Regions from separate parts of the Stenotrophomonas maltophilia group sp. vghtpe118 genome, predicted to be linked through region 3. Evidence: predicted binding sites of a transcription regulator. Region 3 holds the regulator's gene; each other region holds the start of a gene.
What was found. The regulator HrcA, encoded in region 3, represses chaperone genes, less so after heat shock. The targets are predictions, from matches to a motif close to TTNGCACTCNNNNNNNNNGAGTGCNAA.
Positions count from the first base shown of each region.

Region 1 (10,246 bases), 2.1 Mb from region 3:
GCTCCAAAAACAAAAAGACCCGGCATCACTGCCGGGCCTTTCTTCATTCCAACGCCTTCCTGCTTATGCGGTGAAACGAGTACCACCGCACCGACATCGGCTGGCGCGCGATCACACGCGAAGCGTGAATGCAGATCAGGCATCCACGCGTGGCGTGGATCTACTGGCCGAACGGAACGACCCGGCACAGCCGGGTCGTTGTCACCGGATGCGAAATGCGGTGCGCAGCGTTACGGCGTCACTGATATCACCGTCTTCCAGGCAGACCACAGACGCGCCGTCCAGCGCGTCCTGCAGGCGTGCATGCAGATACGGGGAGCCGGTCTGGATCTGCAACCACAGCGAGCAGTCACCTTCGTACGTCAGCCCCACATCGTAGTCCGCGCCATTATGCAGCGCTCGATCCTTCAACCAGAGATCCGGCCCCTGACGCCCTACGCAGCTGGCGTCCTCAGCCAGTACGTCCATGACGCGCTTCGCTGCTGAGGTGTGATCGAACACCAGTCTGTACTCGTAACTCATCGTGGACTCCTTGTACGGGCTGCGCCGCTGACAGGCCACCGCCTTTGACGTCCGACCGCAGTGTGTAGCAGAGCGGGGGCATCCGCGCAGACAAGAAAGGCCCGGCACTGCTGCCGGGCCTTTCACAATTGCGACGCCTTCCCGCTTACGCGGTGAACAGCGCCTTCATCTTCTTCAGCGCGTTCGCCTCGACCTGGCGGATGCGCTCAGCCGACACACCGTACTCGTCGGCCAGTTCCTGCAGCGTCACCTTGCTGTCGGCATCCAGCCAGCGACGACGGATGATGTCGCGCGAACGCGCATCCAGTTCGGCCAGGCCTTCGCGCAGCAGCTGCATCTGGTTGTCTTCGCTGTCCTCGCGCTCGTAGGCCATCGACGGGTCTTCGTCATCGGCAACCAGGAACGCAGCCGGCGACGGCGGGGCGTGCTCGTTGTCCTCGTCGGTCGGCGCATCGAAACCGATATCGCGACCGGACAGGCGCGACTCCATTTCCATGACCTCGCGCTCGGACACGTTCAGGTCCTTGGCCACCGCGCTCACTTCCGCCGCGTTCATCCAGCCCAGGCGCGTCTTCGACTTGCGCAGGTTGAAGAACAGCTTGCGCTGCGCCTTGGTGGTGGCGACCTTCACGATGCGCCAGTTCTTCAGGATGAACTCGTGCATTTCGGCACGGATCCAGTGCACGGCGAAGGAGACCAGGCGCACGCCCATGTCCGGGTCGAAGCGCTTGACCGCCTTCATCAGGCCGATGTTGCCTTCCTGGATCAGGTCGCCCAGCGCGAGGCCGTAGCCGTTGTAGCCGCGGGCCACGTGCACCACGAAGCGCAGGTGCGAATGCACCAGCTCGCGGGCGGCGTCCAGATCGTTGCCGTCGCGGAAGCGACGGGCCAGGTCCTGTTCGTCATCGACCGACAGCACCGGGATCTGGTGCACGGCACCGATGTAGGCGTCCAGCGAACCGAGCGCACTGGGAATCGGGAGATTGTTTGCCACAAGGGCAGTAGAGGTGTTCTGGCTCATAGGCACCCATCTTAGCAGTCCGGGATTTGGACTGCTAAAGGAGGAAAAAGTTCCAGCATCCTATTGATGCAACACTGGTCCCAAACAGAGCCCTACCGTAGCGCGATTTGATGACAGTGGCGAGCATGCTTTTCGGGATTCACAATCCCTTGGAATTCAAGCAATTACCTGGCAGAAACCTGCCGATTTCAGTCAAGCGGAGCTGAACGGGCCGTTCTGAAGGCCCATTCAGGCCCGGAGACGTTGCCCGATGTTCAGGCCCAGCAGCCCGCCGGTGCTCAGAGCGCCGAACGCGGCGGCAGCGACCAGTCGATCGGGGCCTGGCCGCGGCGCTGCAGGTACTCGTTGGCCATCGAGAAATGCCGGCAGCCGAGGAAGCCACGATGGGCCGACAGCGGCGACGGGTGCGGCGACTTCAGCACGCGATGGCGACGGGTGTCGATGACCTTGCCCTTCTGCTGCGCATAGGCGCCCCACAGCAGGAACACCAGGCCTTCGCGTTCGCGGTTGAGCACGTCCACCACGTGATCGGTGAAGCCCTCCCAGCCACGCCCCTGGTGGGCACCAGCCTTGCCCTCTTCCACCGTCAGCACGGCATTGAGCAGCAGCACCCCACGTTGCGCCCACGGAATCAGGCAGCCGTGGTCCGGGCGCGGGATGCCGAGATCGCTCTCGATCTCCTTGTAGATGTTCAGCAGCGACGGCGGCACCGGCACGCCCGGCGGCACCGAGAAACTCAGGCCATGCGCCTGGCCGCGGCCGTGGTACGGGTCCTGCCCGAGGATCACCACCTTCACCTGCTCGAACGGCGTGGCGTCGAACGCGGCGAAGATCTGCGGGCCGGGCGGGAACACCGCCGCGCCACTGGCCTTGCGCTGGCGCAGGAAGCTGGACAGCTCGCGCATCTGCGGCTGCAGCAGGTAATCGCCGACATGCTGCTTCCAGCTCGGTTCCAGCTGGATCGTCGGGGTGTCGGCTACTTCATCCATCATCGGATCAGGGGTCCATCGTTCAATCGGGCCAGGCGCAGCTGGAACAACACCTTGGTGACCAGCAGCCGCTCTTCGATCGGCTTGAGCACCAGGTCATTGGCACCGGACTGCAGCAGCCCGGTCTGGTTGTGCGGGTTGCCATCACCGGTCATCACCAGCACCGGCAGGCGGCGCTTGCCGTAACCGAAGTCCACGCGCACGCGCTGCACCACGTCGCGCCCGCTCAGTTCGCCCTTCAGGGTGACATCGGTCAGCACCAGGTCGATGCGGTGGCGGCTGCGGCCCAGCGACTCGGCAGTGAGCAGGGTGAATGCCTCTTCGGCGCTGACCACGTGCAGTACGTTCAACTGCTGGCGCTCGAGCATGCGCTTGGTGGCCTCGGCCACCACGCGGCTGTCTTCGATATAGAGGATGGTGGCGCCGGGGATGGTCTGCGGCTGCACATAGCCACGGATGAAGGTCGCCAGTGCCTCATGGCCCAGCGCCTTGTCGAAATAGTCGGTGACGTACTCGGTGAAGCGTCGCTGCTCCAGGTGCTGCTGGGCATCGCCGGACACAACGATCACCGGCACATAGGCCTGGCCGGCGGCTTCGCGCACCATCCGCGCCAGCGCCAGGCCGTCGCCATCGCGCAGGGTCAGCGAGGTCGTCACCAGGTCCACCGGGCCCTGCGCCAGCGCCTGCTGCGCATCCTCGATGCTGTCGCAGCCGATCACCTCCACGCCCGGCAGGTCACGCTGCAGGACATCGGCGATCAGTTTGCGGACCAGCTTCGAACCATCGACCACCATCACCCGCGTCGCGGGCCCTTCAAGGTGCTTCAGCGCTTGCGGTTGCATGCCGGTCTCAGGTGTCGGTCGGACGGGTCTGGCGGAGGAAGTGGCCGGTCACCAGCCAGGCGCCCAGCCAGCCCAGCAGCAGCGTGCCGACCAGGACCAGGCCGCCGTGCAGCAGGTCCAGGCCATGCAGCACGAACGGGCTGCCGTAGCTGCGCGAGAGTTCGGCCAGCGGCACGCGCAGGGCGGCACCGGCGGCGCCGATCAGGGCCAGCGCTACCGCGCCGGCGCCCAGCCCGTACCACGCGCCCAGGTACAGGAACGGGCGGCGGATGAAGCCATCGCTCGCGCCGAGCAGCTGCAGCACGCCGATCTCTTCGCGACGGGCCTGGATGTCAAGGCGCACGGTGTTGCCGACCACCAGCGCGGCGCCCACGCCGAGCAGCACCGACAGCACCTGCACCAGACGTGCACCGAACGCCAGCCAGGCGTCCAGGCGCTGGCGCCACAGCGCATCGTGCTGCACCAGATCGGCCTCGGGCAGGCTTTCCAGCGCGCGCGCCAGGCGTGCGTCGTCCTTGCCCTGGCCCGGGGTGATCACCAGCAGCGAGGGCAACGGATTGTCGTTGAGCGCATCGATCGCCTCACCGAGGCCGGCATCACGCAGTTCCTGCAGGCCCTGCTCGGGTGTGCGCACATTCACTTCGGCCACGTCATCGCGGTCGCGCAGCTGGCCGGCCAGGCGAAGCGCACCGGGACCATCGATGTTGCCCTTCAGGAACACGTTGATGTCGCGCGACTGCTGCACGCTGCCGGCGAACTGCTTGAGGTTGTCCAGCGCGATCGACAGCCCCAGCGGCAACGCCAGGGCCAGCGCCATGACCATCACGGTCAGCAGGGTCGCCCACGGCTTGCGGCAGGCGCGGCCCAGGCTGAACACCACGCTGTGCACGTGGTGCTGGAACCAGACGCCCACGCGCGACGGGGCGGCGGCTTCGCTGTTTTCGTTCTTCGCCATCGGTTACTCCGCCAGGTCCTGCGGCGAGATGTCATCCACCAGCCGGCCGTGGTCGAGGATCAATACGCGCTTGCGCATGCGGCGCAGCAGCGGCAGGTCGTGGCTGACCACCAGCACGCTGGTGCCGCGCGAGGGCAGCTCGGCGAACAGGGCCATGATCTCCGCTGCCAGGGTCGGGTCGAGATTGCCGGTCGGCTCATCGGCCACCAGCAGCTTGGGCTCGCCGACGATGGCGCGGGCGATGCCGACGCGCTGCTGCTCGCCGGCCGACAGCTGCGAGGGCAGTGCCTTCTCACGATGGCCCAGGCCCATGCGCTCGAGCACTGAACGCACGCGCTTGTTGATGTCGCCACGGCGGGTACCACGCAGGATCAGCGGCAGCGCCACGTTCTCGGCAATCGAGCGGTCCATCAGCAGGCGGTGGTCCTGGTAGACCGCCCCCACCGCGCGTCGGTGGCGCGGCACGTCGCCGCCGCGCACCTTCAGCAGGTTGCGCTCGTCGAACACCACCGCGCCACGGCTGGGCCGCTCGTCCAGGTGGATCAACTTGAGCAGCGTACTTTTACCCGCACCGGAATGGCCGGTGACGAACAGCATCTCGCCCGGCGCGACCTCGAAGCTGACATCGGTCAGTGCCTCGTGGCCACCGGCGTACTGTTTGCTGACATTGTCGAAGCGCAGGACACTCATGCCCCGATTATGCAGGACCGGCGCGACGGCGTGGAGATGGTGGGGCGATTGGTGGTAGCCGCAGGAGCAGCCGAGCGTAGGCTCGGCTCTACAGGGCGGCATGGGGGCTGTAGAGCCGAGCCCATGCTCGGCTCAGTGCGGACTGAGGACCGCACGCACCATCGGCGGCTTAGTTGCCCGACAGCATCCGCCGGATCTTGCGGCCGATGCGGGTCAGGAACGAATCGCCGGTATCGGCGGCGGTACGCACCGGCTTGGCCACCACCTGCACCGGGGTCACCGGGCTCGCGCCGTTGCCGGCGTTGGCCTGCACGCCCTCGGCACCCTCGACCGGACGGCCATGGCGACGACGACGGCGCTTGCGCGGCTTGTGTTCACCATCCACGGCACCTTCCGGTGCGCCTTCGGCGCGCGGCGGGCGCGGCGGACGCGGGGCCTGGGCAGCGGCGCCTTCAGCACCGGCGACCGGGGCCGCAGCCCCCTGCTCGCCTTCCACGCGCGGCTTGCGCGGGCCGCGCGAACGGCGTTCGCCGCTGCGCTCGCCGTCACGGCCACCACGACCACCACCACTGCCGGAACGACCGCCACTGCGGCCACCGCCCCGACGCTCTTCCTCGGCGGCGCGGGCTTCGCGCGCTTCACGGAAGATCTGGCCGACGCTTTCGTTGTCCTCGCCTTCCTCGCCTGCAGCCGGGGCCGGGCGTTCCGGGCGCGGCAGCGGGGTCAGCAGTTCCTTGGTGACCGGCTCGGAGGGAATCTTCTGCTCGATGTAGGCCTCGATGTCCGGCAGCCCCATCGCGTAGCGTTCGCAGGCGAAGCTGATCGCATCACCTTCTTCACCCAGGCGCGCGGTACGGCCGATGCGGTGCACGTAGTCTTCGGCATCGAACGGCAGGTCGTAGTTGTAGACGTACTTGATGCCGTCGATGTGCAGGCCGCGCGCGGCGACGTCGGTGGCCACCAGGATTTCCAGCTGGCCCTTCTGGAAGCGGTTGAGCAGGCTCTCGCGCTTCTTCTGCGGCACGTCGCCGGACAGCACGCCGACACGGTAGCCGGCCTTTTCCAGCGAGCGGGCAACGCGCTCGACGAACACCTTGGTGTTGACGAACACCATGGTCCGCGCGCCTTCGCTGCGCGACAGCAGGCCCAGCAGCAGCGGGATCTTCTCGTCGTCGGCCGGGAAGTAGATGCGCTGGCGCACGCGGGCAGCGGTGATGGTCTCGGCTTCGACCACCAGCTTCTGCGGCTCGTTCATGTGCTCGTAGGCCAGCTCCAGCACGCGATGGCTGAGGGTGGCGCTGAACAGCAGGGTCTGGCGGATGGTGCGTTCCGGCATGCGGCGCAGCAGGAAGCGGATGTCCTTGATGAAGCCCAGGTCGAACATGCGGTCGGCTTCGTCCAGCACGCAGATCTCGCAGGCATGCAGCGAAACCACCTTGTGCTGCTTGACGTAGTCGATCAGGCGGCCCGGGGTGGCGATGATCACGTCCACGCCCTGCTGCAGCAGCTCGCGCTGCTTGTCGTAATCCACGCCACCGTAAACCAGCGCGAAACGCAGGCCCAGGTCGGAACCGAACTTCACCGCATCCTTGTGGATCTGGATGGCCAGTTCGCGGGTCGGGGCGAGGATCAGGGCGCGGGGGTCTTCCGGCTTGCGGTCGGCCAGCGCCGGACGGGTCAGCAGGCGGTTCACGACAGCGACCAGGAAGGCCAGGGTCTTGCCGGTACCGGTCTGGGCCTGGCCGGCAACATCACCACCGGGCAGCGCGACCGGCAGGGTCAGCGCCTGGATCGGGGTGCAGCGGGTGAATCCGGCTCCTTCAAGGCCGGCCTGCAGGGCCGGGTGCAGCTCGAAGGAGGAGAAGGTCAAATCGGTCAGCGGTTTGTCGCTCATGAGTCCGTCTTGGTATGGCCGCCGGCCCTTGGGGCGGCTGGCACTTCAGCGTCTAGGGGAACCGTCGCAAACTGCGGCCCCTGCGGCGGGTTGGCAGGCCGGGACCCCTCGGTCCGTGCGCCGCACAATGTCCCAGTTTAACGCACTCGGGCAGGCAAACCGGAATGCGACGTCTCATGGCATCCAGAGACGTCACCTTCACCCAGCCACACCGGACTTGAACGGCCTGCACGGGGGCGCTGGTGTCGCCCACTGCCAGCCCCATCTTCAGGAAGACAGTGAAATCCGACACATACCGGCCATCGAAGCGATCACGATACGCTGGGTTCCAGACGGCGCCTGTCCCTGCCCCGCGATAGGGGTACACTGCCGGCCGTGAGCGTCCAGGCATCCCGCCGAACGCACCGCGGCAGTGCGCCGCGAGGCAACGACGAGGGTCGCGCCACCGGGCAAGGCCCAGTTCACCCACCTCCGGCATCGCCGGGTGCAATCCAAGACGAGAAACCAAGATGAGCGACAAGGTTGTACATGTCGGCGACGCCGACTTTGATAGCGCAGTGCTGAATTCCAAGGAACCGGTGCTGGTCGATTTCTGGGCCGAGTGGTGTGGCCCCTGCAAGATGATCGCCCCGGCGCTGGACGAGCTGGCCGATGCCTACCAGGGCCGCGCCAAGATCGCCAAGGTCAACGTTGACCACAACCGTGCGCTGGCCGCGAAGTACCACGTGCGTTCGATTCCGTACCTGGTCGTGTTCAAGGATGGCGAGAAGGTCGGCGAGCAGATCGGTGCGGTGGGCAAGGCCCAGCTGGCCGGCCTGCTGGACAAGGCCTTGGCCTGATCCTGCCGGTCTCCGGCAGCCGCCGAGCGCGGCTGCCGGCGGGCGCACCACGCCCATGATGAATGCTGTTCCCGGCGACCCTTGCATGGCGCCGCAGGCCGATGATAGTGTCGGCATATCCGGCCGCGTTCGCGTGCCGCACCCTCTGGACGCAGTTTCTTCCAGACCCATTCCCAACGTTCGCCGCCCCAGCCGGGCGCTCGCACCGTCAAGCGAGGAATAACGCTCTTGTCCGATAACACTTCCGAAACCGGCAGCGCTGATGCGCCCGCCGAAAAGCGCGTGCGCAAGCCCCGCGTGAGCAAGGCCGCCGCCCCGGCAGCCGCAGAAACCAGCGCCGCTCCGGCGCAGCCGACCCTGCCGCTGGCCGCCGCGCCCGAAGCACCGGCGCCGGCCGCAGCACCTGCGCCGAGCGCGCCCGCCGCCGAGGCCCCTGCCAGCAGTGGCGGTGGCGAGGGTGGCGAGGGCCGCGAATCCGGCCAGCCGCGGCAGCAGAATCACCAGGGGGGTGGCCAGAACCAGGGCCAGAACCCGTACAACCAGAACGGCCAGCAGGGCCAGGGGCAAGGTCAGGGCAACCGCCGCGACCGCTTCCGCAACCGCCGCGACCGTGACCGCAACAACCGCTTCCGCGACGATGGCATGTCCAATGACGGCGGCGAACAGCAGCCGTTCGTGCCGCGCCCGCACGCCAACGTGCCCGAGGGCTTCCCGGTGTACTCGCTGAGCGACCTCAAGCGCATGCCGGCACAGAAGCTGCTGGAAATCGCCGAGCAGCTGCAGATCTCCGAAGGCGTGGCCCGTGCCCGCAAGCAGGACGTGATCTTCGCCCTGCTGAAGGTGCTGACCCGCCACGGTGACGGCGTCGCCGCCGATGGTGTGCTGGAAATCCTGCCGGATGGCTTCGGTTTCCTGCGCGCGGCCGAAGCCAGCTACCTGGCCGGCCCTGACGACACCTACATCTCGCCCAGCCAGATCCGCCGCTTCAACCTGCGCACCGGCGACCACATCTCCGGCCGCATCCGCTTCCCGAAGGACGGCGAGCGCTACTTCGCGCTGAACATCGTCGACACCATCAACGGCGAGCCGATCGAAGCGTCGAAGAACAAGGTGCTGTTCGAGAACCTGACCGCACTGTTCCCGCGCCGCCGCTTCACCCTTGAGCGTGGCAACGGTTCGTCGGAAGACATCACCGGCCGCATCCTCGACCTGATGGCGCCGCAGGGCAAGGGCCAGCGCTCGCTCATCGTGTCGCAGCCCAAGGCCGGCAAGACGATGATGATGCAGCAGGTCGCCACCGCCATCACCACCAACCATCCGGACGTGCACCTGATCGTGCTGCTGATCGACGAGCGCCCGGAAGAAGTGACCGAAATGCAGCGCACCGTGCGCGGCGAGGTCATCAGCTCGACCTTCGACGAGCCGGCCGCGCGCCACGTGCAGGTGGCCGAAATGGTCATCGAGCGCGCCAAGCGCCTGGTCGAGCACAAGAAGGATGTGGTGATCCTGCTCGACTCGATCACCCGCCTGGCCCGCGCCTACAACAACGTGGTGCCGAGCTCGGGCAAGGTGCTGACCGGTGGTGTGGACGCCAACGCCCTGCACCGCCCGAAGCGCTTCTTCGGTGCCGCGCGCAACGTGGAAGAAGGCGGCAGCCTGACCATCATCGCCACCGCGCTGGTCGACACCGGCTCGAAGATGGACGAGGTGATCTACGAAGAGTTCAAGGGCACCGGCAACAGCGAAGTGCACCTGAGCCGTCGTATCGCTGAAAAGCGCGTGTTCCCGGCCATCGACATCAACCGTTCCGGTACCCGCCGCGAAGACCTGCTGATCGAACCGGAACTGCTGCAGAAGATCTGGATCCTGCGCAAGCTGCTGCATCCGATGGATGAAATGGCCGCGATGGAATTCCTGCTCGACAAGATGAAGAACACCAAGTCCAACGACGAGTTCTTCGGTTCGATGAAGCGCTGATCCGCGCCATTGCATCGAAAAGAACCTGCCGCCCGCTGCGGCAGGTTTTTTTTTGCCTGCAGGGCGACCTGCTTCACTTTGCCGCCGCTGACTTTTGGCGATAATTCGCCCCATACCCTGCCCGGCCCCAAGGGCGTGGCCACCGATTCCCGCTGTCGCCCCTTCCGGAGAACCGGTCGGGTCCAGCCTCCTGCCGGATCCGTCGACGCATGCGAACGCTGTCCCCCCGCCTCAACCTGGGCAAGCTGATCCTCGCCCTGGCCCTGCTCAGCGCCATCATTGCCCTGGCCAATACCCTGCTGGCCAGTTACCGCGTGCAGCGCGACCAGCTGGTCGGCAACACGCTGGAGGCCAACCGCGTCTATGCCACCAAGCTGGCCGAGACCACCCAGAACTTCCTGCTGGCCGCGCAGCAGGAGCTGGCCTACGCCGCCACCCGGCTCGGCCAGAATGATCTCGATCCGGCACAGGCCCAGGATGAAGCCAGCCGGCTGCAGCTGCAGACCAACAGCTTCAA
Region 1 is NZ_CP199672.1:2,328,177-2,338,422, forward strand. It holds gene ACUDTM_RS10680 (hypothetical protein) at 202-522, opposite strand; gene rpoH (RNA polymerase sigma factor RpoH) at 668-1,543, opposite strand; gene ung (uracil-DNA glycosylase) at 1,822-2,535, opposite strand; gene ACUDTM_RS10695 (response regulator) at 2,532-3,374, opposite strand; gene ftsX (permease-like cell division protein FtsX) at 3,382-4,329, opposite strand; gene ftsE (cell division ATP-binding protein FtsE) at 4,333-5,019, opposite strand; gene rhlB (ATP-dependent RNA helicase RhlB) at 5,189-6,913, opposite strand; gene trxA (thioredoxin) at 7,423-7,752, shown strand; gene rho (transcription termination factor Rho) at 7,981-9,729, shown strand; gene ACUDTM_RS10725 (sensor domain-containing diguanylate cyclase) at 9,939-10,246, shown strand, end outside.
Region 1: the regulator HrcA is predicted to act here: its motif matches at 1,555-1,581, upstream of rpoH (RNA polymerase sigma factor RpoH).

Region 2 (10,246 bases), 2.1 Mb from region 3:
GCGCGTGCGCAATGCGCTCTGCACTGGCCCGGTCCGGGCAGGTGGTCAACAGCAGCAGGACGGGATCGACGATCGGCATGACCGCCGAGTATAGGGCCGCCGCCGGGTCAGGGCCCGGCGGCGGCAGTGGACCGCTGCGTTGCGCGGTCAGTTGGCCAGCTGGCAGGTGGCTGGCTTGGCCGAGGTGAACAGGGCCGGGGTCGCCCACTCGGGGTGGTCGATGAACGGGTTGCGATTGCCCTGGAAGCTGTAGACCACGTCATTGCGGGCACGCTCGGCATCATCCGGCGGATCGGACAGGTGCCAGTCGATCAGCGTCGACAGCAGGCCCATGTAGGCCGGCGAACTGCTGGTCTTGACGATCTTGCTGCGGTCGTCGGTCAGCTCCAGGTCCGGCTCGGACTGGCCGGTGGCCGCATCCTTGCCGCCCTCATAGCGGATCGCCATGTACATCACCGCACGCGCCATGTCGCCCTTGCGCTTGCCCCACACCTCGAAGGTGCCGGTGTTGCCGTCCGGCGTGCGCACCCAGTTGGAATTGCCCGGGTAGCCACCGCTGCCGCCGCCCTGCCCATTGTTGGCTTCGGTGGCACGCTCGCCGCAGCTGGCATCGCACTTGGCGAACGGCTTGTTGCCACGGTCGGCGTTCCACTGCGCGTCGGTCAGGTACAGCATGTGGGTGTCGGTGTACGGCGCGTAGGGCAGGCCCTTGTCACCGGTGGTGGTGGCAAAGCCCAGCGAGTTCGGCCAAGTGTGCTCGCGGTTGTAGGTCAGGCCGCTGCCGGTGCCCGCACGATCACTGACCTTGGCGTAGCTGCGGTTGCGGTAGGCATCGAGGATGCGGTTCGGATTGTTCGGATCCTCGTCGGCGATTTCCAGGATGGTCCAGGTGCTGGTGCCCGAGCCGCTGTACGGGTAGGCGGTATGGCCCTTGATGGTGGCGTGCAGCGAGCAGCGCAGCTGGCTGGGGCTGCTGGTGTTGACCCTGGAGTAGTAGCCGGCCGGCACGCCCGGGTTGCCTGGGTCCGGATTGCCGCCGGTGCTGGCCACGGTGAAGGCGATGCGGCTGTCGGCGGCCGGATGCGCGCCCTGCAGGTCGGTGATGCGCGCAGCGCGGATGTCGAAGCGGCAGGCTTCACCGGCCACCAGCGCGGTGTTGGTGGACAGCTTCACGCTGCGGCCGCTGGCCGGGAAGGTCAGCGGCACGGTGCCGGAGGTGCCGCAGCTCAGGGCGAAGGCGCCACTGGCCAGGTTCACCGTCTCGCTGAACACCACTTCCAGGTCGGCGGCAGCCGGGAAGGTGCTGCTGCCCTGCGCCGGGGTGGTGGTGGAGACTGACGGCGGCGTGTTGGGGCCTGGCGTGCCGCCGCCGCTGAAGGTCTGGCCGTTGTTGCAGCTGCCGAACGTCTGGCCGGCCGATTCGGCCCAGGTGAAGTGGGCGTACTGGCTGCCGCTGCCGGTCAGCTGCAGCGAGGTGCCCGGCGCGGTGCTGTTGCTTTCGGCCACCGGGATGTTCTGGCTGGTCATGCCCGCGGCAGGGCCACCGGAGGCGGTGATGGCGCCCTCGTAGCTGAGGAACTGGACCACCTTGCCGCTGGCATCGACCAGGGCGATGCCGTCGTTCGGACCATTCTGGAGGCCGTTGGTCGGATAGTTGACCACGGCGATGGTGGCGCTGCCGCAGCCGGCGGCGGTGCCGGCCGGGACCGGATTGTTGGCGTAGACGGTGGCGGCCGACGGGTTGCTGCCGTTGTAGAGGTACAGGCGGTAGCCGGACAGGTCCTCACCGGCAGTGGCTACGACCTCGATCGCTTCGCCGACGTCACCGGCGGCGGTGCTGTCGTCGTAGTGCAGTTCATTGATGAAGACCTCGGCCTGGACCGGCGCAGCGGCCAGCGCCAGCAGGCAGGCGGCGGCAAGCGGGGACAGCAATCGCATCGACTACTCCTTGTGATTGGGAATGCCTGACCGAGCCTAAGGCCGATCCAGTGACACTTTGTCGTAAATGAACGTCAGATATCTGACAGTGCGACGCTTGTCACCGAAATTGATCTGGACCGACGCCCTGGCCGAGGCGTGCGGGCGAAAAAATTTTTTCATTCCGCCCTTGAAAGGGGGCGGCAGGGCTCCATCTCTGCCCTGCTCCCGACGTTGTCGGGTTTCTTCACGTGCGGTTCTGGCACTCGCCTGGGGTGAGTGCTAACATCGCCGGACTTTTTTAGACCAATCAATCACTTAAGAGGTCTCCTATGAGCATCAAGCCGCTGCACGACCGCGTTGTGGTCAAGCCGATCGAAGCCGACGAAATCTCCGCCGGTGGCATCGTCATCCCCGACTCGGCCAAGGAAAAGTCCACCAAGGGTGAGGTCGTGGCCGTCGGCCCCGGCAAGCCGCTGGACAACGGCAACGTGCGCGCGCCGTCGCTGAAGGTCGGCGACAAGGTCATCTACGGCCAGTACGCCGGCAGCTCGTACAAGAGCGAAGGCGTCGAATACAAGGTCCTGCGCGAAGACGACGTGCTCGCCGTCATCGGCTGAGCCCCGGCGCGACCTGTTTCAACCTGATCCCAAACTCCCAGCCGCCGGGCATCGTCCGGCGCTACCAATGAGGTAAATGCAATGGCTGCCAAGGATATTCGTTTCGGTGAAGACGCCCGTTCGCGCATGGTGCGCGGCGTCAATGTTCTCGCCAATGCCGTCAAGGCCACCCTGGGCCCGAAGGGCCGCAACGTCGTGCTGGAAAAGAGCTTCGGCGCCCCGACCATCACCAAGGACGGCGTCTCCGTCGCCAAGGAAATCGAACTGGCTGACAAGTTCGAGAACATGGGCGCGCAGATGGTGAAGGAAGTCGCGTCGCGCACCAACGACGATGCCGGCGACGGCACCACCACCGCCACCGTGCTGGCCCAGGCCCTGATCCGCGAAGGCGCCAAGGCCGTTGCCGCCGGCATGAATCCGATGGACCTCAAGCGCGGTATCGACAAGGCCGTTTCGGCTGCCGTCGCCGAGCTGAAGAACATCTCCAAGCCGACCGCCGACGACAAGGCGATTGCCCAGGTCGGTACCATCTCGGCCAACTCGGATGAGTCGATCGGCCAGATCATCGCTGACGCGATGAAGGAAGTCGGCAAGGAAGGCGTCATCACCGTTGAAGAAGGCTCGGGCCTGGACAACGAGCTGGACGTGGTCAAGGGCATGCAGTTCGACCGCGGCTACCTGTCGCCGTACTTCATCAACAACCAGCAGTCGCAGACCGCTGACCTGGATGACCCGTTCATCCTGCTGCACGACAAGAAGATCTCCAACGTCCGTGACCTGCTGCCGGTGCTGGAAGGCGTCGCCAAGGCCGGCAAGCCGCTGCTGATCGTGGCCGAGGAAGTTGAAGGCGAAGCGCTGGCGACCCTGGTGGTCAACACCATCCGTGGCATCGTCAAGGTCGTGGCCGTCAAGGCCCCGGGCTTCGGCGACCGTCGCAAGGCGATGCTGGAAGACATGGCCGTGCTGACCGGCGGCACCGTGATCTCCGAAGAAGTCGGCCTGTCGCTGGAAAAGGCCACCATCAAGGACCTGGGCCGCGCCAAGAAGGTGCAGGTCTCCAAGGAGAACACCACCATCATCGACGGCGTCGGCGACAAGGCCAACGTTGATGCACGCGTGGCGCAGATCAAGACCCAGATCCAGGACACCTCCTCGGATTACGATCGCGAGAAGCTGCAGGAACGCGTGGCCAAGCTGGCCGGCGGCGTTGCGGTGATCAAGGTCGGCGCCTCGACCGAAATCGAAATGAAGGAAAAGAAGGATCGCGTCGACGACGCCCTGCACGCCACCCGTGCAGCCGTTGAAGAAGGCGTGGTCCCGGGCGGCGGCGTTGCCCTGGTCCGCGCGATCACCGCGCTGGCCGGCCTGAAGGGTGCCAACGAAGACCAGAACCACGGCATCCAGATTGCCCTGCGTGCGATGGAAGCCCCGCTGCGCGAGATCGTGGCCAACGCTGGCGACGAGCCGTCGGTCATCATCAACAAGGTCAAGGAAGGCACCGGCAGCTTCGGCTACAACGCGGCCACCGGCGAGTTCGGCGACATGCTGCAGTTCGGCATCCTGGACCCGACCAAGGTGACCCGTTCGGCCCTGCAGAACGCGGCCTCGATCGCCGGCCTGATGATCACCACCGAAGCCATGGTTGCCGAAGCTCCGAAGAAGGACGAGCCGGCCATGGGCGGCGCTGGTGGCATGGGTGGCATGGGCGGCATGGGCGGCATGGACTTCTAAGTCCACGCCTCCGGCGGTCGTTGCCGGCCTCGGTCGGCACGCCTTCCCGATGTGATGTAAAGAAGAACCCCGCCGCAAGGCGGGGTTTTTCGTTGCCCGGTTGCCGTCGCCGCAGTGCATCGCTACGCTCGGTAACCATGCCTACCTCGTTCATCGTCGTTGACGACTTCCTTTCTCCCGCCGATGCGCAGGGGTTGCGCCAGGCGGCACTGGGCCTGGACTATCCCGTCCAGGAGGGCGCATTCCCCGGCCGCAATTCACAGCAGCGGCTGGAGTTGGAGGGACTGTCCGGTGCGGTCTCGCGACTGGTCAACGAACCGCTGCGGCCGGTCAACCCGCTGCAGTCGCACGGCAAGTTCCGCCTTACCCTCGCCGGCGACATCGGCCGCGCCAAGGTACACGCCGACCACTCGCACTGGTCGGGCATTCTCTACCTGAGTGCACCGGAGCACTGCGAGGGCGGCACCGAGTTCTTCCGCCATCGCCGTACCGGCACCGAGCGCATGGCCCTGGACGCGGCGGAGCTGGCCGCATTGGGCTACGCCAACGGCGGCGACATGCATCGCGACATCATCGAGCGCGACAGCAACGACGACAGCCAGTGGGAAATGACCATGCGCATTCCGATGCGCTTCAACCGGCTGGTGCTGCTGCGGCCCTGGTTCTGGCACACCGCCGGGCCAGCGTTCGGTGATCGACCGGAGAATGGCCGGCTGGTATACCTGATGTTCTTCGAGCAGGCGCGTTGAAGAGTGCCATCCACGCTTGGCGTGGATGCTCCTCTCCCAGCCGCGTTCGCCATGCAGGCGTCATCGCACCCTCATTCGACGAATGCCTTCGCCGCACCATACTCCCACTGCCACGGCACGCCGGTATCGCCCAGTACGAATGCCACCAGTGCCGGGAACGCAGCTTCCGCCCGTACATCGTTGCCCAGAATCACCACGCAGCGTTTGTGCCGTTCGATGCACACCAGCGTGTTGCCGACCGCATCGTCGTGGCCGCCCTTGTAGAAACCTGCGCCCTGCGGGCCGCGGAACGTCACCACGCCCAGGCCCGCGGCAAGATCCTTGCGTTGCTGCGCCACGGGCAGCTCCGGCTGCAGCGTGGGGAACTGGCTGGCGGTGGTGATCGGCAGCTGCGGCCGCACCAGTTCCCTGCGCATTGCAGGCGACAGCCCATCGCCGCGGACATAGCCGGCGGCGAAGCGCGCCATGTCGGCGATGGTGGTATCCATCGAACCGGCCGCACGCACGCGGCTGCGTTCATCGTGCGGCTCGACCGTGCCTTCCGCTGTCCAGCCATCGGCCAGGTTGGCGGCGAAATCCTCACGCCACATCATGCTGGTGCGGACCATGCCGAAGCGGTCGAATACCTGCCGCTGCATCAATGCACCCACGTCCTGGCCCAGCCGTCCACGCTCGATCACGAACTGCAACAGGATCAGCCCTTCGCCGGAATACCCATAACGACTGCCCGGATCGAAGTGGAACTTCAGGCGGCCATCCGGTTCGAGAAAGCCGAAGTTGGCGAAGCCACTGGAATGGTTGAGCAGCAGGCGCGGGGTGAGCTGGCGCCAGCGCGCATCATCGGCCAGTACGCTGTAGTCGGCGTACTTCTTCGGCTCTGGCGGGTAGTCCGGCAGCGGCTTGTCCAGCGCCGTGGCGATGCTGGCGTCCAGCTCGATCCGCGCGTCCTGGGCAAGCTGTGCGACCAGGTGGCCGAACGCCATCTTGGTCAGCGAGGCGGCGTACATCACGGTATCGGTGCGCAGTGGCTCGCCTGCGGCGTTGCGTTCGCCGTAGGCGGCCACGTGTACCACCTTGCCGCCATCGATCACCGCCAGCGCCATCCCGCGCGCATGCGCCGCCTGCATCAGCCGCTGTGCTTCGGCATCGATGCGCGCGGGCGAGGGTAGCGGCGGCGCGGCCAGCACGGCCGGCGGGAGCAGCGTCAGCAACAGCAGGACAGCACGGCGCATGCGTGGAACTCCTGGCGGGACGTGGCGCGATGCTACGCCTGCCAGCTCCCGCCGTCATGCGCCGGATGTCAGCCGGGTCGGCGCAGGCAGATCCGCGCGGCACCCGCACCGATGTCCACCTGGCCACCGCGCATCGCGTCGGCACCGAGGATTAAGGCCGGTCGCGCCTCCAGGCCGATCGCCCTGAACACCGGCAGTTCGCTGATCCGGACCTCCATCGGCGGGTGCTGCCAGTTGCCGCCGGTCATGCCGGGCAGGGTGTACAGCCAGGTTGCCTGCGCACCGCCACCCAGCCCCTCGGTGCCCTCTTCACGTGCACGCACCCGAGCATCGCTGCCGTCAGTGCGCAGGCCCAGTGCGCGGGCTGCTTCGGCGTTGAGGACGGTCTGCGCGGCACCGGTGTCGACCACGGCGATGGCGTCCACGCCGGGCGTACCCAAGGCAAGCGTGATGAAGCCGAACTGGCGCAGGCCGTCATCGCGGCCGGGCAGCGCATTGGGTTGGCAACCCGGCCCTTCCAGGTCCAAGCCGCCGGGTGTCCACAGCGCCAGTTGATTGCGGCCGAAGTCCCAACGGGTGTCCCAGCGCCCGGTCAGGTCGTTGCCGATCAAGCCGTCAATGGCCGGATCATCGCCCTTCGCCAGCGATGACAGGTCGACCTGCATGCCGCTGGCCTTCAATTGCCAGCTGCCCAGCTGCCACGCTGTGCTGCGCATGCGCTGCAACTGCGCCGCCTTCGCGCTCGCGCCCTGGGCCTGCGACACTGCCGCTTCCGCATCCTGCAAACCGTAGCGCCGCACTACGCGTGCATCGACCAGGGTTGCCCCGGCGGCACTGTCGACCACGAAGCGCAGCGGCTCTGAACGCCCGTCCAGCGAGACGGCCACTGCCGGATGACCGCCCTGCATCCACATCGGCAGGACGTGCTCGGCGGCATCGGAGGCGAGCGCCGGCAAGGGGATGGCGAACAGGGGCAGCAGGAACAGGCGCAAGGGGAGACTCCGCAGTGATCGTGGGCGGCCATTGGCGCGCAGCGGCGTATCACTGCGATATCGGCATTGATACCGTCCTGATACACAGGTGCGGGATACTGAGGCAATGAACACTCCCATCCGCGTCATCGTCGTCGATGACGATGCCAGCATTCGTGACGCCATCGCCGACCACCTGCTGCTGCACGGCTACCAGGTGCGTGTGGCGGCGGATGCAACGGCGCTGGACGTGTTGCTGCAGGTTGAACGTCCTGACCTGATCATCCTCGACTGGATGATGCCCGGTGAGGATGGCCTGTCGGTATGCCGCCGGCTGCAGGCGCGGGCGATCCCGATCCTGATGCTGTCGGCGATGGGGGCCGCGCCGGATCGCGTGATCGGCCTGGAGATGGGCGCGGACGACTACCTGGCCAAGCCGTTTGACCCGCGCGAGCTGTTGGCGCGGGTACGCGCGCTGATGCGCAGGCAGGACAAGCTGCGCGCACAGGTGGCCAGCGAGCTGCGGTTTGATGGCTGGCGATTGCTGCCTGACCAGCGTCGCCTGTTCGCGCCGGATGGCGCCGAACTGGTGCTGAGCCGCGGTGAATTCTCCCTGCTGCTGGCACTGGCTGAACGTCCCGGGCGGGTGCTGGCGCGCGAACAGCTGCTGCAGTTGAGTCGCGGCGAAGCCAGCGACAGCGTGGACCGTGCCGTCGACCTTGCGATCAGCCGCCTGCGCCGCAAGCTCGGGCAGGCCGCGTCCGGCGCTGAAGCCCTTGTGCAGACACTGCGTGGCGAAGGGTACCGCTTCAACGCGGAGGTAGGGGTGTTGTGAGCAGCCGGTGGTCAACCACCCGCTGGATCGCGATGCTGGCCTTGGCCAGCCTGCTGCTGGCAACCCTGGTCAGCGTGGCGGTAGTGGGGTGGATGCCCCGGCCCGCGCCGCCACCGATGCGGCTGGACTATGCGATGCAGGTGCTGCGTGGGGAACAGGCGCCGGCGCCACTGGGATTGCATATGTCGACGCAGGACGCGCCACCCCGGGGCAGCGCCAGTGACTGGCTCACCCAGTTGGTGGCGCTGCAGATGGACCTGCCGGCCAGAAATGTACGCCTGGTGTGGACGGGGCAGGGCAGGGCGCCCGATGTGCAGGTCATCGAGGGTGGCGCGGTACTGGACGCCTCCGCTCGTGCTGGCGTGCTGAAATCGCAGGCCGCGTTGCTGACCGCCATGCAGTGGCCGCCGTTCGAACTGGGGATGCGGCAAGCCGATGGCCGATGGCGGGTGGTCGGCAGCGACCACAGTGACCTGGCGGCCTGGCGCCGCCAGGTGATGCTCGCCCTGCTGGGCGGTGCGATCCTGCTGGCCCCTCTGGCGGCGTGGGCGTCGATCCGGTTGGGGCGCCCGCTGCGACGCCTGGCTGAAGCCAGCGCACGGGTCGACCTGCAGGCCGAAACGCCATTGCCTGATGACGGTCCACGCGAAGTGCAGGTACTGGCCACAGCGATCAGCACCGGTCGCGAACGTCTGCGCGCCCAGGCACGGGACATGACGCATATGCTGGCGGCCGTGGCGCATGACCTGCGCACGCCCTTGACCGGCCTGCGCCTGCGCGCGGAGTTCGCTCCCGCGCCACAGGCCGCCAGGATGGTGGCAGACATCGAGCGCATGGATACGATGATCGAGCAGGTGCTCGACTACGCACGCGGTGAGCTGCAGCCGTTGCAGATGCGGATGCTGGATCTTTCAGCGCTGCTGGAGGACTGCGTGCAGGCGGCGCTGCTGCGCGGGGTCGACATTTCCCTTCAGGGCCCGGATACGTTGCCGTGGCATGGCGATGCGCTGCTGCTCCGGCGCGCGGTCGACAATCTCATCGACAACGCCGAGCGCTACGCGGGCGCCGTGGAGCTGTGGGTCGCCACGGCGGGTGATGGAGTGCAGCTGGACGTGATGGACCGCGGCCCTGGCATCGCCGAGATCGATCGCGCACGCCTGCTGCAACCGTTCCAGCGCAGCGAGGGCTCGCGTAGCCGCGCCACCGGGGGCGCCGGACTTGGACTGGCCGTGGCTGCCAACGTGGCGAAGCGCCACGCGGGCGAACTTCAGCTGTTGCACCGCGAGGGCGGGGGGCTGATCGCGCGGCTGCTGCTGGGACGCACTTCCTGAGTCAACTCCGATTTGCTTCCACTGGCCACTCCTCCATATGATTAGGCGCCTAATCATGAAGTTAGGAAAGGATGATCGAAGCCAAGCATCAGGCGTTGCTGGAGGAAGCGCAGCGGCGCGGCCACGCCAACATCGCGCAGCTCCGCCTGTGCTTCCAGCTGCTCTCGTTGTCCTCGTCGATCGATCGCGACTGCGCTGCACGGTTGGCACCGCACGGGCTCAGCGAGGGTCGCTTCATCGTGCTGTTCCTGCTGCACGGGGCCGGCGGCGCACTGGCGCCGCACGCGCTGGCCGAGCGCGCTGGCGTGACCCGGGCCACCATCAGCGGCCTGCTCGATGGCCTGCAGCGCGAAGGCCTGCTGCAGCGTCGCAGCGATGACGAGGATGGCCGTCGTCTGCAGATCGTGTTGACCGCACCGGGCAAGCGTTTGGCCGAGTCGCTGTTCGAGCGGCACACTCAATGGATCAGCGGCCTGTTCAACGGCCTGGATGCTGATGAACGGCAGCAGCTGTCACAACTGCTGCACAAGGTCTGGCAGCACACGGACACCGGGCGGGAAGCCGCCGCATGAGCACGCCCATTCCCGCGGAACGGCTGCGTGCACTCAACAGCAGTGGTGCCGCTGCCACGCATCTGGCCGAATGCCTGGCAGTGGATTTCGCCGCGCTGTTGCAGGGGGTGGCACCTGTGCTCGAGCCGGAAGCGCTGCAACGTATGCGCGACGCCTCCGGCAAGGGCATCACCCAGCGCATGGCGCTGGCGGCGCGGTTGCTGCACGAAGCCGGCCAGGGTGATCCCGCGCACTGGCAGGCACACGCATCAGACACCGTGCGTGGCTGGGCCTGCTACCTGATTGGCA
Region 2 is NZ_CP199672.1:2,283,455-2,293,700, reverse strand. It holds gene cutA (divalent-cation tolerance protein CutA) at 1-79, opposite strand, end outside; gene ACUDTM_RS10500 (endonuclease) at 148-1,938, opposite strand; gene ACUDTM_RS10495 (co-chaperone GroES) at 2,250-2,537, shown strand; gene groL (chaperonin GroEL) at 2,619-4,268, shown strand; gene ACUDTM_RS10485 (DUF6445 family protein) at 4,406-5,017, shown strand; gene ACUDTM_RS10480 (serine hydrolase domain-containing protein) at 5,089-6,249, opposite strand; gene ACUDTM_RS10475 (aspartyl protease family protein) at 6,318-7,241, opposite strand; gene ACUDTM_RS10470 (response regulator) at 7,348-8,055, shown strand; gene ACUDTM_RS10465 (sensor histidine kinase) at 8,088-9,386, shown strand; gene ACUDTM_RS10460 (MarR family winged helix-turn-helix transcriptional regulator) at 9,458-9,958, shown strand; gene ACUDTM_RS10455 (DNA alkylation repair protein) at 9,955-10,246, shown strand, end outside.
Region 2: the regulator HrcA is predicted to act here: its motif matches at 2,177-2,203, upstream of ACUDTM_RS10495 (co-chaperone GroES).

Region 3 (10,246 bases):
TGCCACGCGTTCGGCGCGGAAGCGCATTCCTTCGGCCAGCGCCGCCGGCGCGGCGGCGACCACGTCGAATTCCTCGAAGCCGTTGTCCAGGGTCGCCTCCAGCGCCGCATGGGTGCCGGCAATCGCACGCGAAATCGCCTGCTGCATCGATTCGCCGCGCAGCAGGAACGACACCACCAGCGACATCAGCACATCGCCGGTACCGGCCACGTCCACCGGCAGCAGCGGCGAGGTCCAGCGCCAGGTTTCCTCGCGGCCGACGGCCAGGGTCACCAGTTCACCCGGGGTGCCGCCCACGCTGTGCGCGATCACCCAATGCGGGCCGCGATCCAGCAGCGTGCGCGCGGCGGCGAGGGCATCGGCCTCGGCCAGCGCCGGCATGCCGGTCAGGCGATTCAGTTCGAAAGCGTTGGGCGTCACCAGCCAGGCATGCGGCAGCAGGCGCTCGGCGAAGATCGCTTCCAGCCCGGGTTCCACGTAGGGGCCGGTGTGCGTGTCGCCAATCACCGGGTCCAGGCAATAGCGCAGCTGCGGGCAGCCCGGCAGGATGTCGTCCAGCCAGTCTGCGAAGGCGGCACCGTTGGCGGTGCTGCCGAAGTAGCCGGAGACCAGCATCTTCGCCCGCTGCGGCAGGCCGCGTTCGTGGGTGCCCAGCAGCAGGTCGGCGAACCAGTCAGCCGGCAGCACGCGGCCACGCGTGGTGTCGTAGAACGGCGCGTTGCTGAGAAGCACCGTCGGAATGCTTGCCACGCGCACGCCCAGCGCGCGCATCGGCGGTACGGCAGCGCTGTTGCCGGCGTGGCCGTAGACAAGTTGCGACTGGACCGAGATGACATCGATCGGCGACGGGCCGTCGGGCCGCTGGCGGCGGCCGTGGACCAGGTGGTTATCAAGGGATTCGCTCATGGTCGCATTCTACGCCCAAGGGGGTTTTCGGCAGGGCTTGCAGCCCTGCACATGCCGAAGCTGCAAGTAACGGCAACGGCAAAAGCGAGCTATCCGTGGGGTAGCGGGGCGGTGTCGGAATGCGGGGACGCCGCAAGTACGTCCCTGTAGGCTTGGCAGCCGCATCCATGCGGCTGACACCCCGCACTCCGACACCGCCCCGCCTTCGACAGGTTCACGCGGCTGTTGGTAACTGCGGCTGTTGGTGGGTGTCGACCTTGGTAGACACATCTGTCAGATATCAAATGAATTCATCCACGCATGGCATGGGTCTACCGTGTCGACCAAGGTCGACACCTACCAGAGCAGTACACCGTTCCGACAAATCGCAGGAAACTGTCGAAGGCGGGGTGGGTCCGGTTGCGGGGGCGTGAGCGCCATGGATGGCGCGACCGAGCCTGCAGGGACGTATTCACGGCGTCCCCCGCAACCGGACCCACCCCGCCAATCCACGGATAGCGCGCTTCGGCTGTTGCCGTTGCCTCTGCGGGTGCAGGGCTGCAAGCCCTGCAACCCAACCCCCTCAGCGAGCAGCAGGCCGCGACGGCGGCAGCCACGCCGCCACGATGCCCAGCAACGGCAGGAACGCGGTCAGCTGGTAGACGTACTCGATGCTGGTCCTGTCCGCCAACAGGCCGAGCACGGCGGCACCCAGCCCGCCCATACCGAACGCGAAACCGAAGAACAGGCCGGACACCATGCCGATGCGGTGCGGCATCATCTCCTGCGCGTACACCACGATGGCCGAGAATGCCGAGGACAGCACGAAGCCGATCAGTACCGCGAGCACCGTGGTCCACAGCAGATCGGCATGCGGCAGCATCAACGCAAACGGCGCCACGCCGAGGATCGAGGTCCAGATGATCGGCTTGCGGCCGATCCGGTCACCCAACGGGCCGCCGAGGAAGCCGCCAGCGGCGGACGCCACCAGGAACGCGAACAGGTGCAGCTGCGCCTGCGCCACCGGGATGCCGAAATGGTGGATCAGGTAGAAGGTGAAGTAGCTGCCGATGCTGGCCATGTAGAAGTACTTGCTGAAGATCAGCACCAGCAGGATCGCCAGCACCTTGGCCACCGTGCGTGGTGGATGGCGCGGCGCCATCGAGGCGGTACTGGCTGGGCGCGGCGTGCCCAGATGCAGCGCGTACCAGCGGCCGACATAGGTCAGCAGCGCGATGCCGATCAGGGCCGCGCCTGCGAACCACGACGCGGCATGCTGGCCGTACGGCACGATCACTGCCGCCGCAATCAGGGGGCCCAACGCGGTACCGAAATTGCCCCCCACCTGGAACACCGACTGCGCGAAGCCATGACGGCCGCCCGAGGCGAGCCGCGCGATGCGCGAGGCCTCCGGATGGAAGATCGCCGAGCCGATGCCGACCATTGCCGCTGCCAGCAGCACCATCGCGTAGTTCGGCGCGAAGCCGAGCAGCAGCATGCCGCACAAGGTCGAGGCCATGCCGATCGGTAGCGAATACGGTGCCGGGCGGCGGTCGGTGGCTACACCGATCAACGGCTGGAAGATCGACGCAGTGAGCTGATAGGTCAACGTGATCAGGCCGATCTGGGTGAAGCTGAGACTGAAGCCACCCTTGATCACCGGATAGATGGCCAGGATCAGCGACTGCATCATGTCGTTGACGACGTGCGAGGTGGAAATGGCGGCCAGCACGCCGGGGGCCGCCGGGCGTGAGGTCGTTGCGGGAGAAGCCAGGGTGGACATGGACGCAGTCAGGTTGGGGGCGAGCCCCGCATGCTACGGTTGCCCTTCCCTCCCTTCTGCCGCGTTCAGGTCATGCCCTATCGCAAAAAGGACATAGCCAGTGACGTCGATCCGGCCGCGCCCTGGCGGGAGGTTCCACTGCATCGCCCGGTCACCTATCGGGTCACCCAGTACCCCGTAGGTACCCACATCCCTGGTCACAAGCATCAGCGCCACCAGCTGGTCTACGCCATCTCCGGCCTGATGGTGGTGCGGTCGGAAGTCGGGCGCTGGGTGGTGCCATCGAACCGCGCGATCTGGATGCCGGCCGGCATGGTGCACGCGGTGGACTGCATCGCCGCCGTGCACATGCGCAGCCTGTACATCGACCCGCCGTTTGCCCCGCACCTGCCGACCGAGCCGTTCGCGGTGCAGGTGTCGCCCCTGCTGCGCGAGCTGCTGCAGGCCGCCACGCTGGTCAAGGGCGAGCACATCGAGGACAGCCGCGATGGCCGCGTGGTGCGCCTTCTGCTGGACGAACTGCATCGCATGGACGTGCTGCCTCTGCACCTGCCTGCGCCAAGCGACCCGCGCCTGCTGCGGATCTGCCAACACCTGCAGAAGCACCCCGGCGACGACGCCACACTGCAGGACTGGGCACAGGCGCTGGAGGTGGACGTGAAAACCATCCAGCGGCGCTTCGCCACCGAGCTGGGCATGACCTTCGGCCAGTGGCGGCAGCAGGCACGGCTGCTGGCCGCGATGGAACGGCTGGCGGTCGGTGACAAGGTCATCGATGTCGCGCTGGCGACGGGCTACGACAGCCCCAGCGCGTTCACCAGCATGTTCAAGCGCCAGCTGGGGCAGACACCTGCGGCGTTTTTCCGGTAACGCCGTCCACGCATGGCGTGGATCCACCATCGCGGCGCATGCCCGGCGGAAACCATCGCAGATCGCAAACGAGAACGCCGGGCATGGCCCGGCGCTTCCGCTTAACGCTTCGGTTGAAAAACTCAGGACGTCATCCGGTCCCAGAAGCCCTTCACGCCGTCGATGAAGGTGGCCGACTTCGGCGAATGCTTGCGCGCTTCCTCGCCGACGAAGGTGGCTTCGAACTGCTCCAGCAGCTTGCGCTGTTCGGTGGTGAGGTTGACCGGAGTCTCCACCACCACGCGGCAATACAGGTCGCCTTCGCTGCGGCTGCGCACCGAACGCACACCCTTGCCGCGCAGGCGGAACAGCTTGCCGGTCTGGGTCTCGGCCGGAATGCGGATCTCCGCTTCGCCGCCGAGGGTAGCCACGCGCACGGTGTCACCCAGTGCCGCCTGCGAGATGCGGATCGGCACTTCGCAGTGCAGGTCGTCGCCATCGCGCTGGAAGATCGCATGCTCGCGCACGCGCACTTCCACGTACAGGTCGCCCGGCGGCGTACCGGCCGGCCCGGCTTCACCCTCGCCCTGCAGGCGGATGCGGTCACCGGTATCGACGCCCGCCGGCACCTTCACCGACAGCACCTTGTCTTCCTCGACGCGGCCGTTGCCGTGGCAGGTCTTGCAGGGCTTGGCGATGATCTGGCCACGGCCGCCGCAGTTGTGGCAGGCCTGCTGCATGGCGAAGATGCCGCGCTGGATGCGCACCTGGCCGCGGCCATGGCACACGTTGCAGGTCTCGACCTTGCCGTCCTCGGAGCCACTGCCATCGCAGTCGCCGCACTCGGCCAGGGTCGGAATCTCGATGCGGCGCTCGACGCCGCGCACGGCCTCTTCCAGATCCAGCTCCATCACGTAGCCGATGTCGGCGCCGCGACGGGCCTGGCGCGGACCACCGCCGCCACCGCCAAAGATGTTGCCGAAGATATCGCCGAAGATATCGTTCATGTCCGGGCCGCCCGGGCCGCCGCCGCCCATGCCGTGCTCGAACGCGGCGTGGCCGTGGCTGTCGTACATGCGGCGCTTGTTGCCGTCGGACAGCACTTCGTAGGCTTCCTTGCACTCCTTGAAGGAGGCCTCGGCCGCCGCATCACCCGGGTTGCGGTCCGGATGGAACTTCATCGCGCAGCGACGGTACGCCTTCTTCAGCTCGTCGTCGGTGGCGGTGCGGGCAACGCCCAGCACTTCGTAGTAATCGCGCTTGCTCATATCGTGAATCGGGTTCCGGAAAGTCGGGATTCGTCAAAGCGGAAGAGCGGAACCAGGTCCGCTCTTGCGTCGGGCGCCCCGACACGCCGGTGGGCGGTCAGGACCCTGATGCGACAACGGGACGCTGGTGGCCAGCGTCCCGCGTCGGTCCGGATCAGGACTTCTTGTCGTCCTTGACTTCGGTGAACTCAGCGTCGACCACGTCATCCTGCGCCTTGCCGGCATTGCCGGCGTCGGCACCCGGGGCACCGCCCTGGTCGGCCGAAGCAGCGGCGAACAGCGACTGGCCAGCTTCTTCCAGTGCCTTCGACTTGGCTTCGATCTGTGCCTTGTCGTCGCCCTTCATCGCGGTTTCCAGGTCGGCCAGCGCCGCCTCGACCTTGCCGATGACATCGCCGCCGACCTTGCTGCCGTGCTCGGTGATGGCGCTGCGGGTGCCGTGGATCAGGGCGTCGGCCTGGTTGCGGGCCTGCACCAGTTCCTGGAACTTCTTGTCTTCCTCGCGGTTGGCTTCCGCGTCGGCGACCATGCGCGCGATCTCTTCCTCGGACAGGCCCGAACCGGCCTTGATCTCGACCTTCTGTTCCTTGTTGGTCTTCTTGTCCTTGGCCGACACGTGCAGGATGCCGTTGGCGTCGATGTCGAAGGACACTTCCACCTGCGGCAGGCCACGCGGGGCCGGCTCGATGCCGGACAGGTCGAACTTGGCCAGCGACTTGTTGAAGCGGGCCTGTTCGCGCTCACCCTGCAGCACGTGCACGGTCACGGCCGACTGGTTGTCCTCGGCGGTGGAGAACACCTGCGAGGCCTTGGTCGGGATGGTGGTGTTCTTCTCGATGATCTTGGTGAACACGCCACCCATGGTTTCGATACCCAGCGACAGTGGGGTCACGTCCAGCAGCAGCACGTCCTTGACGTCGCCGCCCAGCACGCCACCCTGGATCGCCGCACCCAGTGCCACGGCTTCGTCCGGGTTGACGTCCTTGCGCGGTTCCTTGCCGAAGAACTCGGTCACCGCCTGCTGCACCTTCGGCATGCGGGTCTGGCCGCCGACCAGGATCACTTCGCTGATGTCGCTCGAACGCAGGCCGGCATCGTTCAGGGCGACGCGGCACGGCTCGATCGACTTCTTGATCAGGTCGTCCACCAGTGCTTCCAGCTTGGCGCGGGTCAGCTTGATGTTCAGGTGCTTCGGACCCGACGCGTCAGCGGTGACGTACGGCAGGTTCACTTCGGTCTGCTGGGCGCTGGACAGCTCGATCTTGGCGCGCTCGGCAGCATCCTTCAGGCGCTGCAGGGCCAGCGGATCCTTGCGCAGGTCGATGCCCTGGTCCTTGTTGAATTCTTCAACCAGGTACTCGATGACGCGGTTGTCGAAGTCTTCGCCACCCAGGAAGGTGTCGCCGTTGGTGGCCAGCACTTCGAACTGCTTCTCGCCGTCGACATTGGCGATCTCGATCACCGAGACGTCGAAGGTGCCGCCGCCCAGGTCGTACACCACGATCTTGCGATCCTTGTTGTCGCCCTTGTCCAGGCCGTAGGCCAGCGCAGCCGCGGTCGGCTCGTTGATGATGCGCTTGACGTCCAGGCCGGCGATGCGACCGGCGTCCTTGGTCGCCTGGCGCTGGCTGTCGTTGAAGTAGGCCGGCACGGTAATGACCGCTTCGGTGACCTTCTCACCGAGGAAGTCCTCGGCGGTCTTCTTCATCTTCTCCAGCACCTTGGCCGAGATTTCCTGCGGGGCCATCTTCTTGCCGTCGCTGGTGGCGACCCAGGCATCGCCATTGTCATGGGCCAGGATGCTGTACGGGACGTGGGCGATGTCCTTCTGCACCTCGCCATCGGTGAACTTGCGGCCGATCAGGCGCTTCACCGCGTAGAAGGTGTTCTTCGGGTTGGTCACGGCCTGGCGCTTGGCCGAGGCACCGACCAGGACTTCGCCGTCCTTGGTGTAGGCGACGATCGACGGGGTGGTGCGATCGCCTTCCGAATTCTCGATGACGCGGGCCTTGCCGCCGTCCATGATCGCCACGCACGAGTTGGTGGTGCCGAGGTCGATACCAATGATCTTGCCCATGGGGGAGACTCCTGAGGATGCTTGTTGGGGTCAGTCCGGCCGTTCGGCCGGTGGATGAATACGATGTGGGGGAGGCCCGTGGAACATTCAAGCCACCTCCCGAACGCTGTGTTTCCGGTCGCGCGGCGCGTTCAGCGTCGGGCCGGGTCGCAGGTGATTCCCGCCGCCCGGCCCGGCAGGGTCAGTCGGCGGCCACCACCACCAGCGCCGGCCGCAGCAGGCGCTCGTTGAGCAGGTAGCCCTTCTGGAACACGGTCACCACGCTGCCCGGGGCAGCGCCCGGGGTCGGCGCCTGGCTGATGGCCTGGTGGTGCTCCGGGTTGAACGGCTGGCCGATCGGGTCCAGCAGGACCAGGCCGTTGTCGGCAGCGACCTTGAGCAGCTGCTTGTAGGTCAGCTCCAGGCCTTCGCGCAGCGGGTGCGGGTCGTCGCCGGCGGCCTTCAGGCCGGCATCCAGGCTGTCGAACACCGGCAACAGCTCGCCCAGCAGCTTCTCGTTGGCGAACTTGCGGGCCTGCTCGATGTCACGGGCAACACGCTTGCGCTGGTTTTCCAGGTCGGCGCGCTCACGCAGCGCATCGGCCTTGACCTGCTCGACTTCGGCGCGCAGGCGCTCGACTTCGTCGTTGACGCCGGCGGTGGCAGCCGCATCGGCGGCACTCTGCTGGGATTCGATATCTGGATGTTCGTGGTTCATGTCTGGGTCCCTGGCGGTCACTCTCCGCCTCCACCCACCCTAGTGTGGGCGGGATGCTGCGTTTCAAGCGTCGGATGTTCCCGGCGTGCGTCCGGCCGGCGAAAAGGCCGCGCCAAGCACATCGGCGGTGGCCTGGACCAGTGGGATCACCCGGTCGTAGGCCATCCGCTTGGGACCGATCACGCCCAGCACGCCCAGCACCTGGCCATTGGCGGTGTAAGGGGCAGTGACCAGCGAGACGCCCTGCAGCGGCATCATTCCGGTCTCTTCGCCGATGAAGATGCGCACCCCCGGCGCCTGGATGGTCCGCTCCAGCAGCTGCAGGATTTCGCGCTTGCTGGAGAACAGCTCGAACAGTTCGCGCAGGCGCTCCAGGTCGGACAGGTCCTGCACGCCCATCAAGCGGGTCTGCCCGGCCACCAGCATGTCGTCGGCCGCCGGCTGCAGGGCCTGCTCGGCCAGTTCGATGCTGTGGGCCAGCAACTGCTCCAGTTCGGACCGGGCGTCGCGCAGCTCCAGCAGCAGGCGGGTACGGATCTCGGCCATCGGCAGGCCGGCGAAATGCGCATTGAGGTAATTGGCGACCTGCTCCAGCTGGCCTGGCGCAAACTCCTGCCGGGTCTCGATCACCCGGTTCTGCACCTCGTTGTCGGCAAATACCAGGATCGCCAGCACCCGGCGCCCGTCCAGCGCCACGAAATCGATCTGGCGGAAGGCGAACTGCTCACGCCGCGGGGCGCTGACCACGCCGACGAAGTGGCTCATCGCCGACAGCAGCTCCGAGGCGCTGCCGAGCAGGGCCTGGGTACTGCCGCCGCCGGCCAGTTCCTGGCGCAACCGGGCCAGCTCGCCCTCGCCCGGCGGCTGCATCTGCAGCAGGCTGTCGACGAACACCCGGTAGCCATGCGCGGTCGGGACGCGGCCGGCCGAGGTATGTGGCGAGGCCAGCAGGCCCAGATCCTCCAGGTCGCCCAGGATGTTGCGGATGGTGGCCGGGCTGACCTCCAGGCCGGCCACGCGCGCCAGCGTCTGCGAGCCGACCGGCTCGCCGTCCTGGATGTATCGCGCGATCAGCGTGCGCAGCAGGTGGCGCGCACGCGGGGCAAGCTGGTCGGGAGAACCGTGCATGGAATCAACCTGTGAGACACGGACACTAGATAATGGCGGCGCATCGCCTTGGCAAGTCATTGGACCTCCCGCGCCCGCGTGCTAGCGTTGCGCGGCTGCTGACACCCCCTTACCCATGCTCAGACATCTTTCGATCAAGGATTTCGCCGTCGTCCGCGCCACCGAACTGGAGTTCGGGCCAGGCATGACCGTGGTTTCAGGCGAGACTGGCGCCGGCAAGTCGCTGATGGTCGACGCACTGGGCTTCCTGTCCGGCCTGCGCGCCGACAGCGGCGTGGTCCGCCATGGCGCCGCACGCGCCGAGCTTTCCGCCGAGTTCGCGCTGGAGCAGCTGCAGGCCGCCCGCCAGTGGCTGGCCGACAACGAGCTGGACGACGAGGACCAATGCCAGCTGCGCCGCGTAATCCGCGCCGACGGCGGCTCGCGGGCCTGGATCAATGGCCGCCCGGTGACGCTGGCACAGCTGGGCGACCTGGCCTCGCTGCTGGTGGAGATCCACGGCCAAAATGAACAGCAGGCGCTGCTGGCGCGCCCGTCGCAGCTGGCCCTGCTGGATGCCTATGCCGGCAACGAGAACGAGCGCCGCCAGGTGCGCCATGCCGCCGCGGCCTGGCAGGCACTGGTCGATGAATCGCTGGCGTTGTCGCAACAGGGCGACGTCAGTGACCGGATCGGCTTCCTGGAGCACCAGCTGCGCGAACTGGACCGCGAGGACCTTGAACCGGAGTCGATCGCCGCACTGGGTGCCAGCCACCGCCGCCAGGCCCACGCCAGCGCCCTGCTGAGCGCCTGCCAGGCGGCCAGCAACCAGCTCAACGGTGAAGACGGCAGCTCCGCGCTGGACCTGCTGCAGCAAGTGCGCCACGAGCTGTCGCGGCTGGTCGAGCACGACCCGCGCCTGGGCGAGGTGGACGGCCTGATCGAGAACGCCTCGATCCAGCTGCACGAAGCCCTGTCGCTGCTTGATCGCGTGCACGACGACCTCGACGCCGACCCGGAACAGTTCGAGGAGAACGAGCGCCGCCTCGGCCGCCTGCACGACCTGGCCCGCAAGCACCGCGTGCCGATGGACGAGCTGGGCGCGCAACGTGAGCGCATGCATGCCGAAGTGGAGCAACTGCGCGGTGCCGATGAGCGCCTGCAGCGCCTGGCCGGCGAGATCGACAAGGCCGCCGCCGCCTGGCGCGTACAGGCTGAAGTGCTGACCGCCAGCCGCCGCAGCGCCGCTGCCGAACTGTCGGCCACCACCACCGGCATCATCGCCGAGCTCGGCATGGGCGGCGGCCAGTTCCTGATCGAACTGGAGCCACAGGACAGCGGCAAGCCCGACCCGCAGGGTGCCGAGCGCGTCGAGTTCCTGGTGGCGGCCAACGCCGGCCAGCCGCCGCGCGCCCTGCGCAAGGTGGCCTCGGGCGGTGAACTGTCACGTATCTCGCTGGCCATCGAAGTGGCCGCGCTGGACCTGGATGCGGTGCCGACCATGGTGTTTGACGAGGTCGACTCCGGCATCGGCGGCGCGGTGGCTGACATCGTCGGCCAGAAGCTGCGCGCGCTCGGCG
Region 3 is NZ_CP199672.1:186,222-196,467, reverse strand. It holds gene ACUDTM_RS01080 (prephenate dehydrogenase) at 1-1, opposite strand, end outside; gene pdxY (pyridoxal kinase) at 1-906, opposite strand, end outside; gene ACUDTM_RS01070 (MFS transporter) at 1,469-2,668, opposite strand; gene ACUDTM_RS01065 (AraC family transcriptional regulator) at 2,741-3,538, shown strand; gene dnaJ (molecular chaperone DnaJ) at 3,661-4,785, opposite strand; gene dnaK (molecular chaperone DnaK) at 4,940-6,862, opposite strand; gene grpE (nucleotide exchange factor GrpE) at 7,044-7,559, opposite strand; gene hrcA (heat-inducible transcriptional repressor HrcA) at 7,623-8,687, opposite strand; gene recN (DNA repair protein RecN) at 8,803-10,246, shown strand, end outside.